One region of the Rhizobium aureum genome, then DNA from elsewhere that is predicted to be linked to it. Evidence: predicted binding sites of a transcription regulator. Region 1 holds the regulator's gene; each other region holds the start of a gene.
The links. Region 1 encodes LexA, which represses DNA repair genes until DNA is damaged. Its sites were predicted from a motif close to TGTTCNNNNTGTGTTCNG; they were not measured.
Positions count from the first base shown of each region.

Region 2: recA (recombinase RecA) is a predicted target of LexA. The motif match lies at 2,222-2,239, and genes of this name have one in related genera.
Region 3: PH552_RS22915 (nucleoside triphosphate pyrophosphohydrolase family protein) is a predicted target of LexA. The motif match lies at 2,526-2,543, and genes of this name have one in related genera.

Region 1 covers NZ_JAQJCI010000004.1:335,368-341,655, forward strand. Annotated here, with positions in the region: gene gltA (citrate synthase) at 1-534, opposite strand, end outside; partial or broken gene PH552_RS12980 (ComEC/Rec2 family competence protein) at 902-3,314, shown strand; gene lexA (transcriptional repressor LexA) at 3,295-4,017, opposite strand; gene PH552_RS12990 (VOC family protein) at 4,443-5,330, shown strand; gene kdsA (3-deoxy-8-phosphooctulonate synthase) at 5,327-6,166, shown strand.
Region 2 covers NZ_JAQJCI010000022.1:62,235-68,522, forward strand. Annotated here, with positions in the region: gene trpS (tryptophan--tRNA ligase) at 1-148, shown strand, start outside; gene PH552_RS29930 (pseudouridine-5'-phosphate glycosidase) at 209-1,135, opposite strand; gene PH552_RS29935 (carbohydrate kinase family protein) at 1,182-2,126, opposite strand; gene recA (recombinase RecA) at 2,366-3,451, shown strand; gene alaS (alanine--tRNA ligase) at 3,625-6,285, shown strand.
Region 3 covers NZ_JAQJCI010000011.1:116,597-122,884, reverse strand. Annotated here, with positions in the region: gene PH552_RS22925 (polysaccharide deacetylase family protein) at 1-916, opposite strand, end outside; gene PH552_RS22920 (D-alanyl-D-alanine carboxypeptidase) at 1,144-2,442, shown strand; gene PH552_RS22915 (nucleoside triphosphate pyrophosphohydrolase family protein) at 2,550-2,855, shown strand; gene tldD (metalloprotease TldD) at 2,881-4,296, opposite strand; gene PH552_RS22905 (invasion associated locus B family protein) at 4,359-4,982, opposite strand; gene coxB (cytochrome c oxidase subunit II) at 5,319-6,209, shown strand; gene ctaD (cytochrome c oxidase subunit I) at 6,224-6,288, shown strand, end outside.

The sequences.
Region 1 (6,288 bases):
CTTGTAGGCCATGGCGGCGAGCGTCGGCATCTTGGCGATCATGCGCAGGCTTGCGACCATGCGCTGGTGCGGATCGGTGATGTCGGTCGAGTCGTGATAGAAAGCCGAGAGCGCGCCGACGCAGCCGCACATGACGGCCATCGGATGGGCGTCGCGGCGGAAGCCGGTGAAGAAGCGCGACATCTGCTCATGCACCATCGTGTGGTGGGTCACGCGATAGTCGAAGTCCTTCTTCTGCGCCGTCGTCGGCAGCTCGCCGTAAAGCAGCAGGTAGCAGACTTCGAGGAAATCGCCATGTTCGGCCAGCTGATCGATTGGATAGCCGCGATGCAGCAGAACGCCTTCGTCGCCATCGATATAGGTGATGCTGGACTCGCACGATGCGGTCGAGGTGAAGCCAGGATCGTAAGTGAAAGTGGAGGTGTTCTTATAAAGGGCACCAATATCAATGACACTTGGGCCGATGGTTCCGGTTTTCACCGGCAAATCCACCGTCTTTTCACCCCAAGTTAGTTTCGCGCTTTGTTCCGTCATGCTGATCCTCCAAGATTTGGCGGGATTGACGCCATAAAAAGCGCCAAAAGGTTAAGCGACTACCGACTAGCTATATGATCCAGAGCCTAATGCCAAGTTATCCCATTGCCGAATTGTGCAATGCGGTATCAACTTTTGGGCACTGCGGTAGCGTCATTGACAAGGCTGCGCAGGGAAACCGCCTCTATTTCGTTTCTCTCATGCCGATTTCGGTTGAAATCACTGCATGGTGACGGCAAAAATCGCGCCGAAGCTGTGGTTTTGTATGGGGGCGGTGGCGAGTGCCTAATTTGGAGGCAACGGAGCAGCGGGAAGAAGGCCGGAATGTCGCTGCGCCCTCGCAGCTTCGCCTGCTGTTGCGACGATCATGCTTCGCGCCAAAGTGCGGCAAGGAGCGCGGACGCAGGATCAGGCGCCGTTGGCTTCGCGTCTCCTTCTGGTCGCGGGCCGCATTGGAGGAAGCGTTGCTCGACTGGTCGAAGAGGAGGCGACACACGGCCGCGCCATCCTTTTCGCGTCGATCTATATGGGCCTTGGTGCCATCTTCTGGTTCAAGGCTAGTAGCGATCCGCCTCCGCAAGCCGTGCTGGCGGGCCTCTGTGTCTTTGCCGCCAGCTTCGCGCTCCGGCGGGAAGCGGGTAGGCTGTCTCGCCACCTGCTTTTCGCCGGCATGCTTATTTGCCTCGGCATGGCGCTGGCGCAATGGGAAAGTTGGCGGGTTTCCACTGTGATGCTCGACTCGGCGGTGACGACGACCGTCACCGGCCGCGTCGAGCGGCGCGAATCCTATGACAATGGAGGCTGGCGCTATGTCGTCCGGGTCGAGACGACGGAAAAGCCTACGATTCGCCGTTCGCCGGAACGGGTCACGATCTTCATACGCAAGCAGGCGAAGCCGTTCGATCTCGGCGATCGCATCCAGGGCAAGGCGCGTCTGACACCGCCGTCCGGGCCTGCTCTGCCTGACCTCAATGATTTCGCCTTCAGTTCCTATTTCAATGGAATCGGTGCGAACGGTTTCGCCTATGGCAACCCGACCTTATTGTCTCCATCCGGTGATGGCGTTGCAGATTCGCCGCTGGATAAGGCCGATATCTGGCTCGCCGGCCTGCGCAACGGCATCGGAGACAGGATCCGGGAAACCTTGCCGGGAGATACGGGCGCCTTTGCGGCAGCGCTTGTCACCGATGAGAGACGTGCGATCTCAAAGGATACGACCGAGTCGCTGCGAATTGCCGGTCTCACTCACATCATCGCAATTTCAGGGCTGAACATGGCGCTGTCGGCCGGCATCTTCTACGTCGGCCTGCGCTATCTGTTCAGCTTGTTTCCGGGAGTTGCTCAGGCCTGGCCGACCAAGAAGTTCGCGGCCTTCGGCGCGCTTTTGACGGTAACGGCCTATTACCTGATTTCAGGCTTCGGCGTATCCGCCGAACGCGCTTTCATCATGATGGCGATCATGCTGGTGGCCGTACTTTTCGATCGGCCGTCGCTCAGCCTTCGCAATGTCGCGCTATCCGCCATCGTCATCCTCATTCTGTCGCCGTCGCAGGTGCTCGGCCCAAGCTTCCAGATGTCGTATGCAGCGACGCTGGCGTTGGTGTCGGGCTATTCGCTGTGGAAACGGCGGCGGCACCGCGAAAACATCCTCTCGCGGATCCGTCTGATAAGCCCGCTGCTCTTCGTGTCGCGCTTCTTCGGTGGCGTGTTGTCGACCTCGTTCATCGGCGGTGCATCGACGGCCATCTTTTCGATCGAGCATTTTCACCGGCTGGCGACATACGGTCTCGCCGCCAACCTTGCGGCCATGCCGGTCGTCTCCTTCATTGTCATGCCGTTCGGCATGGCCGCAATGCTGCTGATGCCTATCGGCCTGGACGGGCCGTTTTGGAACGTCACCGGCGAGGGACTGGAACTAGTCATCCTGATCGCCAAAACTGTGGCCGGTTGGGGAGGCGACATCACCTTCGGCCGCCAACCCGGCTGGCTGATGCCGACCTTCATTGCCGGCTTTCTGATCATGACCGTGCTGCGGACCCGGCTTCGCCATTTAGGCTTGCTGTTGCTGCTTTCATCCATCGGCGTGGCGGCATTCGGCTCAGGTGTGCCGAAGCCGGATCTGATGATTTCCGAAGATGGTGTCCTGGTTGCGTTGCGACAGGACGATATACTCGCCACAAATCGCGAAAGGCCGCAGGTCTTCATTTTCGAACAATGGCAGAAGGCGCTGGTCGCAACCGAACATCAGCCACCCACCATGCTCCCCGCTGATGACCGGCTTCCGCAGATCAATAAGACGACCGATCGCCGCCGCCGGTTAAGCAGGGAAGAGCAAAATGCAGTCCGCAAGGCGATGGAGGAGGCTCTGGATCGGACAATGCAGGGAAGTTTCGCCTGTCAGAAGGGCGCATGGTGCGTGGCGATGCTCGACAACGGCGCCATGTTGGTCACCATCGAAAATGCCGCCTATCTGCCGCCGGCTTGCGATACCGCAAACATCGTCGTCACGCCGATCCGGCTACGACTTGATTATTGCCGTTCCGGCCGCAATGCTCATAACCGGTGCGACATTGCGCAAAACCGGGTCCATCGAAATGACGCTCACGGCCGATAAGCCTATTGTCTCTGTCGCTTTCGAAAACCCTCAGCGACCATGGACCAGGCACCGAACCTATGATTGGCGCACCGGCAAATTCGGTACGCCACCTGCGCAGATATCACCCGTCAATGATAGTCCAACTGTTGGTGATAACTCGTCTGTCAATGATAGCGCCGAATAAGCCCTACAAGCTTGCCCTGGACCTTGACGCGATCCGGCCCGAAGATACGGGTTTCATAGGCCGGATTGGCGGCTTCCAATGCGATGGAAGCGCCCTTGCGGCGGAATCGCTTCAGCGTTGCCTCTTCGTCGTCGACGAGCGCAACGACGATATCACCGGGATTGGCTGTCGTCGAATTGCGGATGATGACCGTATCGCCATCGAAAATTCCGGCGTCGATCATCGAATCGCCCCTGACCTCCAGCGCATAATGCTCGCCGGAGCCGAGCATATCGGCGGGAACGGTAATGTCGTGCGTGTTGTTCTGAATGGCGGAAATCGGAACGCCGGCGGCGATGCGCCCCATGACCGGTACCGATGCGGAACTATTGTGCTCGTCGTTGGCAACCTTTGCCGGGGCTGGAGGCGCGACTGGCTGGGGTTTGCCGAGGCTGCCCTCGATAATGCTCGGTGAAAAGCCGCGTCGTGGCTGCAGGCTTGAATTATAGGCCTCCGGCAGCTTGATGACTTCGAGTGCCCGCGCCCGATTGGGCAGGCGGCGAATGAAGCCGCGCTCCTCGAGCGCGGTGATCAGACGGTGAATGCCGGATTTGGATGCCAGATCCAGTGCGTCCTTCATTTCGTCGAAAGATGGCGGGACACCGGATTCCTTCATTCGCTCGTGAATGAAGAGAAGCAGTTCCTGCTGCTTGCGCGTCAACATCGTCTTGGAACCCCAAATCAAGAAAATCGTCGTGAAACAAATCCAGAACGGACACTATATGTTCCATATGTGTTCTGCAAGTGCTTAAATTTCGGTAAAGCTTCGCGGAGCCTATCAAATATTTGCCGCCATCGACTGGATCGCTTGAAATTCCTTGCGAATTATATCCGCGCTAATTCATCGATAAATATGAGAAATGCCGCTTTGTTCGCCTTATGGACGATTCACCTCAATCCTGCTCTGCTCGTGTGCGAATGAAGACGGCGACTGGCACATAACTCGACCGCAGTTGAGAATCAGTGCGCTCGGGTTGCCGCAGTTGCGTCCGGCCCACGTTCTCCTGCGCTTTCACGGGCTTGGCTTTCGGCTTGAATTGAGCATTGTATGAGCGCAAATCTGCTTTTGCAGGCAAACAAGGGAGGACCATGACTTTGTCGCCGCATCCGCTGGATCATCTCGTGCTGCCGACCGTCAACATCGCTCTGGCGCGGGAGCGCCTGGGCAAGCTTGGCTTCACGGTCGCACCGGATGCGCGCCACCCCTTCGGCACTGAAAATGCCTGTGTGTTCCTTGCCGACAAGACCTATCTCGAACCGTTGGGCGTGGCCTCGCAGGAGCAATGCGAGACGAGCATTGCCGACGGCAATGTCTTTGTTGCGCGCGACCAAGCCTATCGCTTCCGCGTTGCCGAGGATGGTTTTTCGGCCCTGGTTTTCGGCACGGACGATGCTGTCGGCGATGATGGGCGTTTCAAGGCGGCTGGGATTTCGGCTGGACCCATGCTGGATTTCTCCCGGCCGATGAAGATGCCGGATGGAACGGAACCCACGGCCGGTTTTCGCCTCGCATTTGCGGCGGATCTGCGTGCGCCGGATTTCCTGGCCTTCTGCTGCCAGCGCATCAATCCGCTGCCGGCCGATCGCAGCGTACTCGAGCGTCACAAAAACGGGGTGACCGGCATTGCGCGGGTGGCGCTTTCCGCGCTGAAACCGGCGGTGTATCGCAGCTTTTTCGAAGAGGTCGTTGGCGGTCCGCGGATCTTGGAGCATTCCTTCGGCCTGACGATCAAGGCGGCCAATGTCGATGTCGAAGTTTTGACGCCGGAAGGAATGGAAGCATTCTACGATTTGCCGGTCCATACCAGCGATCCCGGGCTGCGCGCACGCGCAATCCTTTTCAAAACGCGCGATCTTTCCGTGACATCGTCGCATTTCGCTGCTAACGGCGTCACCTACACGCGTAAGAACAATCGTATACTGGCAAGGCTGGCGCCCGGACAGGGCGCATTGTTCGCCTTCGAGGAGATAGCATGACCACGAATTCCGAAGTCACCGTCGGTGAGGGTGCCTCCAAGGTCCTCTTTTCCAACAGCGCCAAGCTGTCGCTGATTGCCGGCCCCTGCCAGATGGAAAGCCGCGACCATGCTTTCATGGTTGCCGGCGTCCTGAAGGAACTCTGCGGCAAGCTCGGCATCGGCCTTGTCTACAAGTCGTCCTTCGACAAGGCCAACCGTACGTCACTGTCGGGCAAGCGCGGCATCGGCCTGGAAAAGGCGCTGGAGGTCTTTGCCGACCTCAAGAAGGAATATGGCTTTCCGGTTTTGACCGACATCCACACGGAAGAGCAGTGCGCCATCGTTTCCAAGACGGTCGATATCCTGCAGATCCCGGCCTTCCTGTCGCGCCAGACCGATCTTCTTGTTGCCGCGGCCAAGACCGGCCGTGTCGTCAACGTCAAGAAGGGGCAGTTCCTTGCGCCTTGGGATATGAAGAATGTGCTTGCCAAGCTCAATGAGAGCGGCAATCCGAACATTCTTCTCTGCGAGCGCGGGGCTTCCTTTGGCTATAACACGCTGGTCTCGGATATGCGCTCGCTGCCGATCATGGCAGCGATGGGCGCACCCGTCATCTTCGATGCGACCCATTCCGTACAGCAGCCTGGCGGGCAGGGCGGTTCGACTGGGGGCGACCGCCGCTTTGTCGAGACACTGGCGCGCGCTGCGGTCGCCGTCGGCGTCGCAGGTGTTTTTATCGAGACGCATGAGGACCCGGACAATGCGCCCTCGGACGGCCCGAACATGGTCTATCTGAAGGATATGCCGCGGCTTCTGGAGAAGCTGCTGGCCTTTGACGCCGTGGCCAAGGCTTAAGAAATATCGGGCATTCAACAGGCTGACATGAATTTGCTTTACGCGGCCTGCAGGAGTGCCAAATCGCGGCGCGGATCGCCATTGTAATTTCCGCGCCTTCGATTAAGACGATTTAAATCGAT
Region 2 (6,288 bases), on a different contig from region 1:
TCCGATCCGCGCGCGCCGAGCACACTATGCTGCCGAGCCGGACTATGTGATGGAAGTCGTGCGTGAGGGGACGAGAAAGGCGAGGGAACGGACGGAGGCAACGCTTGCGGAATTACGCGACGCCTTGGGTCTGTTCTCCCTGATCTGAAACGAAAAAGGCCGGACGATCTTTTGAAGCGCCCGGCCGTTTTCGTAACTGCTTATCTAATTATTCTGCCAGAGCGACCGCGATTTCGGCGGCCAGGCGCGCATTGTTTTCGACAAGCGCGATGTTCGTCTTGAGGCTGCGGCCTTCGGTGATGTCGAAGATGGTGCCGAGCAGATAGGGCGTTACGGCCTTGCCGGTGATCTCGTCGCGCTCGGCACTGTCGAGGGCGCGCTCGATATAGATTTCCATTTCCTCGCGCGGGATTTCGTCGGCTTCCGGCACCGGATTGGCGATCAGCATGCCGCCATCGATGCCGAGCTGCTCGCGCGTGGATTGGAAATTGGCGATGGCAGCCGGGCTGTTCAGCGTCAGCGGGCTTGCCAGGCCGGAAGAACGCGACCAGAAGGCCGGAAATTCGGCGCTGTCGTAGGTTACGACCGGAACGCCGCGGGTTTCCAGCACTTCCAACGTCTTCGGAATATCGAGGATCGCCTTGGCGCCGGCGCAGACGACAATGACGCCCGTGCGCGCAAGCTCTTCAAGATCGGCAGAGATGTCGAAGCTCTCTTCGGCACCACGATGGACGCCGCCGATGCCGCCGGTGGCGAAAACCTTGATGCCGGCGCGGGCGGCGGCAATCATCGTGGCGGCGACGGTGGTCGCGCCGGTTCGCCGCTCGGCGATCGCAAAGGCGATGTCGGCGCGTGAAACCTTCATCGCCCCTTCCGTCTTCGCCAATGCTTCCAGCTCTTCCGGCTCAAGACCGATGTGCAGCGCGCCATGGATGACGGCGATAGTCGCTGGCACTGCGCCTTCCTGCCGGATGATCGCCTCGACGCTGCGAGCCATCTCGATATTGCCGGGATAAGGCATGCCGTGGGTGATGATGGTCGATTCCAGTGCCACGAGCGGGGCGCCGCGCAGCTTGGCGGCGGCGACTTCCTTCGAATAGGAGATCGGAAGCAGTGGCGAGATAGGCTGGGTCATTGTCGTTTCCAATTCACTGAAACAATATACGCGTTCTGAGCAGGCTTCATGACAGAATTTCGGCCTTGGGAACAAGGGCCAACATCGTCTCCAAAAGCTCGGGAGACAGATTTTCGGCGGTGGCGAAGGGCGATTGCACGGTGATCGCTGCGGCTGCAGCACCGTGGCGGACAGCCTCTGCGAGATCATGTCCGTCAAGCAGGGCCGACAGCACGCCGGAAGCGAGCGAATCTCCCGCCCCGGTGACATCGGCGACATCGTCGACGACGGGTGGCTGCAGGCTGACGACGGCATCCCGGGAAAATGCGATCAGCGGCCGCCTGCCGCGGGTGATGACGCCATTGCGCAAGCCAAGGGCGCGCAATCCGCTCACCCATTCGAGTGGATCTTCAGGCCGGCTTTCGGTCAGCGCGGCGGCCTCGGCTTCATTAAGGAAGAGATGGTCGATGCCGGCAAGGCTCTGCTTCAGCCGCACGACTTTCGCCGGAGAGATCGCGATTGCCGCGACGGACTTGCCGCAGGCGGCGGCTCTTGCTGCGATCGCGGCCAGGGTCTCTGCCGGCAGATTGGCGTCGCAGAGAACGAGGTCGGTTTCTTCGAAAGCGTCGCGCACGGCGCGAATAGCCAGACGCCTCGGGACGAACAGCTTGTAGAGTTCCATGTCGGCAAGCGCGATGACCAGATTGCCGTCGCGTTCGAGGATCGCCGTATAGCTCGGCGTCTTGCGATCGAGGAAGACGAAGGGCTTGTCGTCGATGCCGGCATGGCTTGCCGCTTCCGCCACCATTTCGCCCGAAGGGTCGCCGCCGCGCGGCGAGATCAGCTTTACGTCGAAGCCCAGGCGGGCGAGATTCCGGGCCGCATTGAAACCGCCGCCGCCGGGTTCCTCGAACCAGGCGCCGGGGTTGCTGGCGCCGGGTGCGGTCTCGCCGAAGATACGGCCGCGCCGGTCGATATGGGCGCCGCCGAGAACGAGAATCTTCTTCGCCATATGGTTTTCCTCAGCGGTCGAAAGGACGAATCGGACGGGTCGGTAACATCTGGCAATTCACCGCCTCGGTCATGCAAGTGCCTGGGAAGAAAGAAGAAAACAAAAATAGAACGGAATTCATTTTACCTTTTTCTTTCAATTGCTTGTTGTGGCCTTGCGACATGAGAACAAATCGAGTACACAATTCTCATCGGCGGCGACATTGCTAGAGCGGCTTCAATAACCTAAAGGTGGATCGGATGTCTCAGAATTCTTTGCGGCTTGTAGAGGACAAATCGGTGGATAAAAGCAAGGCACTTGAAGCGGCACTCTCTCAAATTGAGCGGTCGTTCGGCAAGGGCTCGATCATGAAGCTCGGCTCTAACGAGAACGTGGTCGAAATCGAAACGGTTTCCACTGGCTCTCTGAGCCTCGATATCGCTCTCGGCATTGGCGGCTTGCCGAAGGGGCGCATCATCGAAATCTACGGGCCGGAAAGCTCGGGTAAGACGACGCTGGCGCTGCAGACCATTGCAGAGGCCCAGAAGAAGGGCGGCATCTGCGCCTTTGTGGACGCGGAACATGCGCTCGATCCGGTCTATGCCCGCAAGCTCGGCGTCGACTTGCAAAACCTGCTGATTTCGCAGCCCGATACCGGCGAACAGGCGCTCGAAATCACCGATACGCTGGTGCGCTCCGGCGCGATCGACGTTCTCGTCGTCGACTCCGTTGCGGCATTGACGCCGCGTGCCGAAATCGAAGGCGAGATGGGCGACAGCCTGCCGGGTCTGCAGGCCCGTCTGATGAGCCAGGCGCTGCGCAAGCTCACGGCTTCGATCTCCAAGTCCAACTGCATGGTGATCTTCATCAACCAGATCCGTATGAAGATCGGCGTCATGTTCGGCTCGCCGGAAACGACGACGGGCGGTAACGCGCTGAAGTTCTACGCCTCGGTTCGCCTCGACATCCGCCGCATCGGCGCCGTCAAGGAGCGCGAAGAAGTGATCGGCAACCAGACCCGCGTCAAGGTCGTCAAGAACAAGATGGCGCCGCCCTTCAAGCAGGTCGAGTTCGACATCATGTATGGCGAAGGCGTCTCCAAGACTGGCGAACTGGTCGATCTCGGCGTCAAGGCCGGTATCGTCGAAAAGTCCGGTGCCTGGTTCTCCTATAACAGCCAGCGTCTCGGCCAAGGCCGCGAAAACGCGAAGCTCTTCCTGCGTGACAATCCGGATCTCGCCCGTGAGATTGAATTGTCGCTACGCCAGAATGCCGGCCTGATCGCCGATCGCTTCCTGCAGAATGGCGGTCCCGATGCCGATGATGGCGACGCCTCCGCCGAATAAGGATTTTCGGGAGCAATTTCCCATCCAAGACCGAGACTAAAATTCGAAACCGGCCGTATTGTCCAAGGGATGTGCGGCCGGTTTTGTTCGTGCGGCTGGACAGCGCCGGGAGCGGACGATAAAAGCCACTGACTTTGATGCAAGTTGCTGAGCGCAGGACTGAAGGGCCCCATATGAGCGGTGTGAATGAAATCCGGTCGACCTTCCTCGACTATTTTAAGAAAAACGGCCACGAGATCGTGCCGTCGAGCCCGCTGGTGCCGCGCAACGATCCGACATTGATGTTCACCAATGCCGGCATGGTGCAGTTCAAGAACGTGTTCACCGGCCTAGAGCAGCGTCCCTATACGACGGCGTCGACGGCGCAGAAATGCGTGCGCGCCGGCGGCAAGCACAACGACCTCGACAATGTCGGCTACACCGCGCGCCATCACACCTTCTTCGAGATGCTCGGCAACTTCTCCTTTGGCGACTATTTCAAGGAGCGCGCCATCGAGCTTGCCTGGAACCTGATCACCAAGGAATTCGGTCTCGATGCCAAGCGCCTGCTGGTCACGGTCTATCACACCGATGACGACGCCTATAATCTCTGGAAGAAGATTGCCGGTCTTTCCGATGACAAGATCATCCGCATCGCCACCAGCGACAATTTCTGGGCGATGGGTGATACCGGTCCGTGTGGCCCCTGCTCCGAAATCTTCTACGATCACGGCGATCATATCTGGGGCGGCCCTCCCGGCTCTCCGGAAGAAGATGGCGACCGCTTCATCGAGATCTGGAATCTCGTCTTCATGCAGTTTGAGCAGATCACCAAGGAGCAGCGCGTCGACCTGCCGCGTCCGTCGATCGACACCGGCATGGGCCTCGAGCGCGTTGCCGCCGTGCTGCAGGGCAAGCATGACAACTACGATATCGATCTCTTCCGCGCGCTGATCGAAGCTTCGGAAGAGGCGACCGGCGTGAAGGCCGAGGGCGAGCATCGTGCCAGCCATCGCGTCATTGCTGACCATCTGCGTTCGTCTGCCTTCCTGATCGCCGATGGCGTGCTGCCGTCAAATGAAGGCCGCGGCTACGTGCTTCGCCGCATCATGCGCCGCGCCATGCGCCACGCGCAGCTACTCGGCGCCAAAGAGCCGCTGATGTGGAAGCTGCTGCCGGCGCTGATCCAGCAGATGGGCCGCGCCTATCCGGAGCTGGTGCGCGCCGAGGCGCTGACCTCCGAGACGCTGAAGCTCGAAGAAACCCGTTTCCGCAAAACGCTGGAACGCGGCCTTTCGCTGCTCAACGATGCCACTTCGGATCTGCATAAGGGCGACAGTCTGGACGGCGAGACCGCCTTCAAGCTCTATGACACCTACGGCTTCCCGCTCGACCTGACGCAGGATGCGCTGCGCGCCCGCGGCATCGGTGTCGATATTTCCAGCTTTACCGATGCCATGGAGCGCCAGAAGGCCGAGGCGCGCTCGCATTGGACCGGCTCCGGCGACAAGGCAACCGAAACCATCTGGTTCGAGCTCAAGGAAAAGAACGGTGCGACCGAATTCCTGGGCTATGACACGGAAACCGCCGAAGGCGTCATCCAGGCAATCGTCAAGGACGGTGTCGCGGTCGACAGCGCCTCTGCCGGCGACAAGGTGCAGATCGTCGTCAACCAGACGCCGTTCTACGGTGAATCCGGTGGCCAGATGGGCGACACGGGCGTGATCTCCAGCGATCACGGCAAGCTCGCTGTCAGCGATACGCAGAAGAAGGGCGAGGGCCTCTTCGTTCACAGCTCCGAAGTTTCGGAAGGCAAGATCAAGGTCGGCGACGCCGTCGTCCTGACCGTCGATCACAACAGGCGTTCGCGCCTGCGCGCCAACCATTCCGCCACCCATCTGCTGCACGAGGCACTTCGCGAAGTACTCGGCACGCATGTGGCGCAGAAGGGCTCGCTGGTTGCCCCCGAGCGGCTGCGTTTCGACGTTTCGCATCCGAAGCCAATGTCGGCCGAGGAGCTCAAGGTCGTCGAAGAGATGGCCAACGAGATCATCCTGCAGAACTCGCCGGTGACGACCCGCCTGATGAGCGTCGACGATGCCATCGCGGAAGGTGCGATGGCACTGTTCGGCGAGAAATATGGCGACGAAGTCCGCGTCGTATCGATGGGGCAGGGCGTGCGGGGTGCCAAGGCCGGCAAGCCCTATTCCGTCGAGCTTTGCGGCGGTACGCATGTCTCCGCCACTGGCCAGATCGGCCTCGTCCGCATTCTCGGCGAAAGTGCCGTCGGTGCCGGCGTGCGCCGCATCGAAGCCGTGACCGGCGAATCCGCGCGCGACTATCTCGCCGAGCAGGACGATCGCGTGAAGAGCCTCGCCTCGGCGCTGAAGGTACAGCCGGCCGATGTCGTCACGCGCGTTGAAGCGCTCATGGACGAGCGCCGCAAGCTGGAACGCGAACTGGCGGATGCCAAGCGCAAGCTTGCCATGGGCGGCGGTCAGGGCGGTTCGGCCGATGCTGTCCGCGAAGTCAATGGCGTCAAATTCCTCGGCAAGCCGGTTTCCGGCGTCGATCCCAAGGATCTCAAGGGTCTGGCGGATGAGGCTAAGGCAAGCCTCGGCTCCGGCGTCGTGACGCTGATCGGCGTCTCGGATGATGGCAAGGCCAGCGCCGTCGTCGCCGTCACGGAGGACCTGACGAGCCGCTTCAGCGCCGTCGATCTCGTGCGCGTTGCTTCGGCTGCGCTCGGCGGCAAGGGCGGCGGCGGCCGTCCCGACATGGCCCAAGCCGGGGGCCCGGATGGCGCCAAGGCTGATGAAGCGATCGAGGCAATTGCTGCAGCACTTGCTGGCTAAGTC
Region 3 (6,288 bases), on a different contig from region 1:
CCGGGCGCGTCGTGACGCCGACGGAAAAGCCCAGTTCTGCCGCGAGCCTGCCCTCGCGTGGCGATACGGCTTCAAGCGTGCCGTAAGGATAGGCGATCGAGATCGGCCGCCGTCCGGTGATATCGGCGACATAATCGGCCGAAAGCGCCATTTCCGCCGCTGCCTCCGCCTCCGGCAGCCGCGACAGCGCGCGATGGCTTACCGTATGCGCGCCGAGCGAGGCGAGGGGATGGCGAGCGAGCTGCGTCAACTCGCCCCGATCCATGATCGATGCGCGGACAATGTCGAGCGGTTCCAGACCGTGACGGCGGGCAAGCGCGTCGATCCGGCCGACGGCTTCGCTTTCATCGTGGCCGTGAACGAAGGCGGCGAAGCGGGCAAATGCCGCATGCTTATGGCTTTCCTTGCCCAGCGGCAGGAATTCGTCGCCGGAGCCGAAATCGAATGTCAGCCGATCCAGCCGGCCGAGCAGCTCGGCGAGCGTTTCCCACCATATGCTGTGGCTCCGCTCCGAGAGCCCCTGGGCAACGAAGACGGTGAAGGGCGCACCGTGACGGGAAAGGACCGGCAGGGCGTGATCGAGGTTGTCCCGATTGCCGTCGTCGAGCGTGAAGGCGACAAAGGGCGGCTTGCCGGCGGCATTCGCCAGTCGCGCCGGAAGAGCGTCAAGAGCGATGAATTCATAGCCATCCTTTTTCAGCCGCGCGATCGCTCGGTCGAGAAAATCAGGTGAGACCTCGAGATGTGCATTGGGCGTAAAGCGGCGGGAAAGGGCAGGGCGGACATGATGAAGAGTGAAGATGGCGCCGAGGCCGGCAACGTCGCGCATCAGGCCGGCACCCTTCAGAATTGCGGCAGCTTCCAGCCCGCTGGAAATCATCCTGCGCTTGAGGCGGACCTTGATGCCCTGTTCCATGCGGATCGACCCCGTTGACCAACGTCAACGCTCTAGCGCATCCCCGTTAAACCTTACTGAATCTTTGCCATAATTTCCAATGCGTTAATGGTTATTTTACCAGGAACGGCAAAATTGAAGAACTATCGAGGCTGTTGCCTCAATATCGCACCGGTATCAGGCTTTTTGTCGCAAAATCATACAGGGATTGATGCGGTGTGTTGGCATTCTTTCGGTTGGGGACAATTATGAAAAGACTTTTGATGGCTCTGTCTGCGGCCGTCTTGCTGCTGAGCGCTCCTGCGGCGAGCTTTGCCGGCAGCGCCTATTTCATCATGGATGCGAAGACCGGCAAGGTACTGGCATCAAGCAATGCCGATGACCTCAACCATCCGGCATCGCTGACCAAGATGATGACCTTGTACATGACCTTCGAGGCGATCCATCGCGGCAAGCTCAGCTGGAGTACGAGAATACCGGTATCGCGTTTTGCCGCCGCCAAGCCGCCGACCAAGCTGGGCCTCAAGCCCGGTAGCACAGTGACCGTACGCGAAGCAGTCGACGGCATGATCATCAAGTCCGCCAATGACGCGGCAACCGCCATGGCGGAGGCCCTCGGCGGCAGCGAAAGCGGCTTCGCCCGGCTGATGACGCAAAAGGCGCGGGAAATCGGCATGCGCCGCACCACCTTCCTCAATGCTTCCGGCCTCCCGAACATGCAGCAGTGGACGACGGCCCGCGATATGTCGACGCTCGCCGTCGCGCTCATCAACAACTACCCGCAGGAATACCGGCTCTTCTCGCAGTCGAGCTTCAGCTATCGCGGCCGTAGCGTTCGCGGTCACAACAATCTGATGTATCGCTATGAAGGCATGGACGGCATCAAGACCGGCTATACCAATGCCTCCGGCTTCAATCTCGTCAGCGCAGTGCGTCAGGGCAATCGCCGCGTGATCGGCGTTGTCATGGGCGGCGCCACGGCGCGCGGCCGCGATGCGCTGATGGCATCGCTGCTGGATCGCTATATCCCGAAGGCAACCCCTGTTCCGTCATCGCGCCTGTTTGCAAGTGTCGGCGGCGGCAAGGTTCCGCAGCAGGTCGAAGTGGCTTCCGTCTCCGACGATGTTGCCGTGGATGTCGACGCCCAGACCACCGCGACGACGACGCCGGCGCCGGCGCGCAAGCGCGTCGAGGTCGTCCCGATGGCATTTGCCGCGGCCTCGAACGTCACCGTACCGATGGATCGCCCGGCTGCGATGGATGAGATCCTCGTTGCCAACAAGCCGGCGGCGACGGGCAGCTGGCAGGTGCAGATCGCCGCGACGCCGACCGCGCAGGCCGCCAAGGATCTGCTGTCCGAGGCCAAGTCCAGGGCCGGCAATGCGCTTGCCAACGCGTCACCCTACACCGAAGCTGTCGGCAAGGGCGGCAACACGGTCTATCGCGCCCGATTCGTCGGTTTTGCGAGCCGCGACGATGCGAATTCCGCTTGTTCCGCTCTGAAGCGCAAGGATTTCGATTGCATGCTGCTGCCGAGCAAGGGCTGAGCATAGTTCCAATTCGATAAAGTCGAGCCGGCGGGGCAAACTCTGCCGGCTCGACTTTTTTGTAGGAATCGTTCATGTCTGTTGAGAACATAAGAGGAACGATATCGATGCTGTCAGATCTGATGAAGCAATTCGAAGCGGCTTCGGCAACCTATGCCGCCGATAACGGCCTGGACCGCGACGACGACTGGTTCGTCCTGAAACTCCAGGAGGAAATGGGCGAGCTGATTCAGATCTGGAACAAGATCACCGGCCGGGGGCGCCGCAAGGGCATGAGCGAGTCCGAGCTGGCAACGGCATTGGCCGACGAGACGGCGGACGTGCTCGGCCACATCCTTCTCTTCGCACACCGCAACGGCCTCGATCTCAACGCCGCGGTCGAGCGAAAATGGCGCTTCCGCCCGCACGAATAAGACCCGTACGAATAGGGAAGGCGGTTTAAGCCTTTGTGCCACCGACGGTGATCTGGTCCATCCGCAGATGTGGCTGACCGACGCCGACAGGCACCCATTGGCCCGCCTTGCCGCAGTTGCCGATGCCGGTATCGAGTTTCGTGTCGTTGCCGATCATCGAAACGCGCTTCATGGCATCCGGCCCGTTGCCGATCAGCATGGCGCCCTTGATCGGCGCGCCGATCTTGCCATCCTCGATGAGGTAGGCCTCCGTGCAGCCGAAGACGAATTTACCCGACGTGATATCCACCTGGCCGCCGCCGAAGGAGACGGCGTAGATGCCCTTCTTCACCGAGGCGATGATCTCGTCCGGCGTCTTGTCGCCGCCAAGCATATAGGTGTTGGTCATGCGTGGCATCGGCGTATGGGCATAGCCCTGGCGGCGGCCGTTGCCGGTTGCCTTCATGCCCATCAGCCGCGCATTCTGCCGGTCCTGCATGTAGCCGACGAGCTTGCCGTTTTCGATCAGCACGTTGTAGGCCGAAGGCGTGCCCTCGTCGTCGATGGTGATCGAGCCGCGGCGGTTCTCGATCGTGCCGTCATCGACGACGGTGACGCCGGGAGCGGCCACTATCTGGCCCAGCAGCCCCGCGAATGCCGACGTCTTCTTGCGATTGAAATCGCCTTCCAGCCCGTGGCCGACGGCTTCGTGCAGCATGACGCCCGGCCAGCCGGAGCCCAGCACGACGTCCATCGTGCCCGCCGGCGCCTCGATCGCCTCGAGATTGACGAGTGCCTGGCGAAGCGCCTCATCAGCGCCGTGATGCCAATTGTCCTGTGTGACGAAATCGCCGAAGCCGATGCGCCCGCCGGTGCCGAAGGAGCCGGATTCCTGCCGGTCGCCGTCACCCACGATCACGGAAATGTTGATGCGCGTCATCGGCCTGACATCGCGCACGCGATGGCCATCGGCGCGAAGGATGTCGACCACCTGCCAGCTCGCGGCGATGGATGCCGTCACCTGGCGCACCTTGTCGTCCTTGTCGCGCAGATAGCTGTCGATCCGCTGCAGGAGCTTGGCCTTTTCCTCGAAGCTTGGCGTGCCGATCGGGTTCTCGTCGCCGTAGAGCACCTTATTGGTGCGCTGTGGTGCGGCCGCATAGGAGCCGGCATAACCCGAAGTGACCGCGCGCACGGCATCGGCGGCGCGTTTCAAGGCGGCTTCGGAAAGATCGCCCGCATGGGCATAGCCGACGGCTTCGCCGGCAACGGCGCGAAGGCCGAAGCCCTGTTCCGTGTTGAAGCTGCCGCCCTTCATCCGGCCATTGTCGAATGTCAGCGATTCTGCCTGGACATGCTCGACGAAGAGCTCGCCGTCATCGGCGCCAGACAGCGCCTCGGCGACGATGCCGCGCAGCTTGGCTTCATCGGCATCGAAAAGGGTAAGGAGATCGGTATTCATGGATCAGTGCTCCGTTCAGAGCCGATGTAGGCTTCGCATCGCGCAAGAGCAAGCCCATCGCGTCAGGGAAGCGCGTCGTAGCCGTCCGCAAAGCCCTTCAAGTCCACAGGAATGCCGATGCCTTCCTCCGGCGACTGGAAGACGATGAAGGTTGCCGTCGCGCCGCTGCGCAGCGTCTTCAGCAACTCGTCCTCGAGCACGACCTCGGCATAGCAGCCATCGGAGAAGCAGCGCACGAAATAAGCGCGGCCGATATCCTTGCCGTCGATATTGAGGCCGAGACCGTTCGGCAGCAGCACGCCGAGCGGCGCAAGCACGCGCAGGATCTTCGACTTGCGATCGGCCGTCTTCAGCACGACGACGGAAAGACCGATTTCCGGGCGGTCCTCGGCGATGACATTCTGCATCAGCGCGCATTGCTCGGTCGAGGCGCCGGCCGGCTTGTCGCAGACGACGGACCATGCGCCGTGGCTGGAGCGTACCGTACCCGGAGGTTGCGGAACCTGGCTCGTGGGAACCTGCTGCGTATGCGGTTGCGGCTGGCCCTGCTGTTGGGGCTGCAATTGTTGGGTCTGCTGCGCCGGCGGCTGAGTCTGTTGCGCCTGCTGCGCCCATGCGGGTACCGCGGCTGCAGCAGCAACGCTGCTGGTGACAAGCAAAAGCCGGGCGAGGGAACGAAAGCCCATGGAAACCTCTAGATTCGAATCAGTGCCGCTATTGTTGAAGCCCAGGCCGGCAAATGAAAAGCCCCGGCTGCTGGATTCCAACCGACTACGGCGGAAATACGACGTCTACCCCATTTTGTCCCGGCGGCGCCATGGACCATCATGCAATTTTTCGTATGATGATGAAATGCTTGCCATGTCCGGGGCAGGCATGGGGGATATTCGCGCAAAAATGCCGCACTAACAAATCTCTTGAGTTGTTGCGGAGCATCCCAAACTGTGGTTTGAAGCGCAATGGATTGTAGGGATACTGCGTTTGAGGAAGATCTGGGATCAAACGCTGGAGGGAGAGACATCGTGATTAAAAGAGCTTACGCGGCTCTGACGGCTATGATCTGTCTGCTTTTTGCGACAGGCAGTTATGCCGATCAGCCGAGACCCTGGGAAACCGGTATGCAGCAGGCGGCGACCGGCAACATGCATCAAATCCGCTGGTTTGAGGCATACACGCTTTGGTTTATCATTCCGATCACGCTGCTGGTTCTCGTCCTCCTGGTGGTGGTTATGGTGAAGTTCCGGGCTTCCAGGAACCCGGTTCCGTCCAAGACGAGCCACAACACCCTGATCGAGGTCATCTGGACCATCGGCCCGGTCCTCGTCCTTCTCTTTCTGGCCATTCCCTCCTTCAATCTTCTCACCGATCAGCTGACATTCCCCGAGCAGACTGACGTGACCGTCAAGGCGACGGCGACGCAGTGGCAGTGGAATTATGAGTATGAGAACACCGGCGCGACGCCGGTCGCTTTCGATTCCTTCATGCTGAAGGAGCAGGATCGCACCGCCGCCGGCAAGGACGACAAGTCCAGATATCCACGCCTTCTCGCCGTCGACAACGAAATGGTTGTGCCCGTCGGCAAGAACGTCCGCGTCCTCGTCACGGCAGCGCCGGCCGATGTCATTCATTCCTTCGCAATGCCTTCCTTCGGCGTCAGGATCGACGCCATTCCCGGTCGCCTGAACGAAACATGGTTCAAGGCCGATCGAGAAGGCCTTTATTATGGTCAGTGTTCCGAGCTTTGCGGCAAGGATCACTCTTTCATGCCGATCGCCATCCGCGTCGTCTCCGACGATCAGTACAAGCAGTGGCTGGCCTCAGCCGCAACTGATCTGAGCAAGGCGAACAAGGCTCTGATGGCCGCCGTCGACCAACCGACGACCGTCAAGGTCGCCGAAAACACGGCCAAGTAGGAGGGGTAGGAACAATGGCTGGATCCAAGGCACACGACGATCACTCGCACGCTCTTCAGGACGCGCACGCGCATGACGA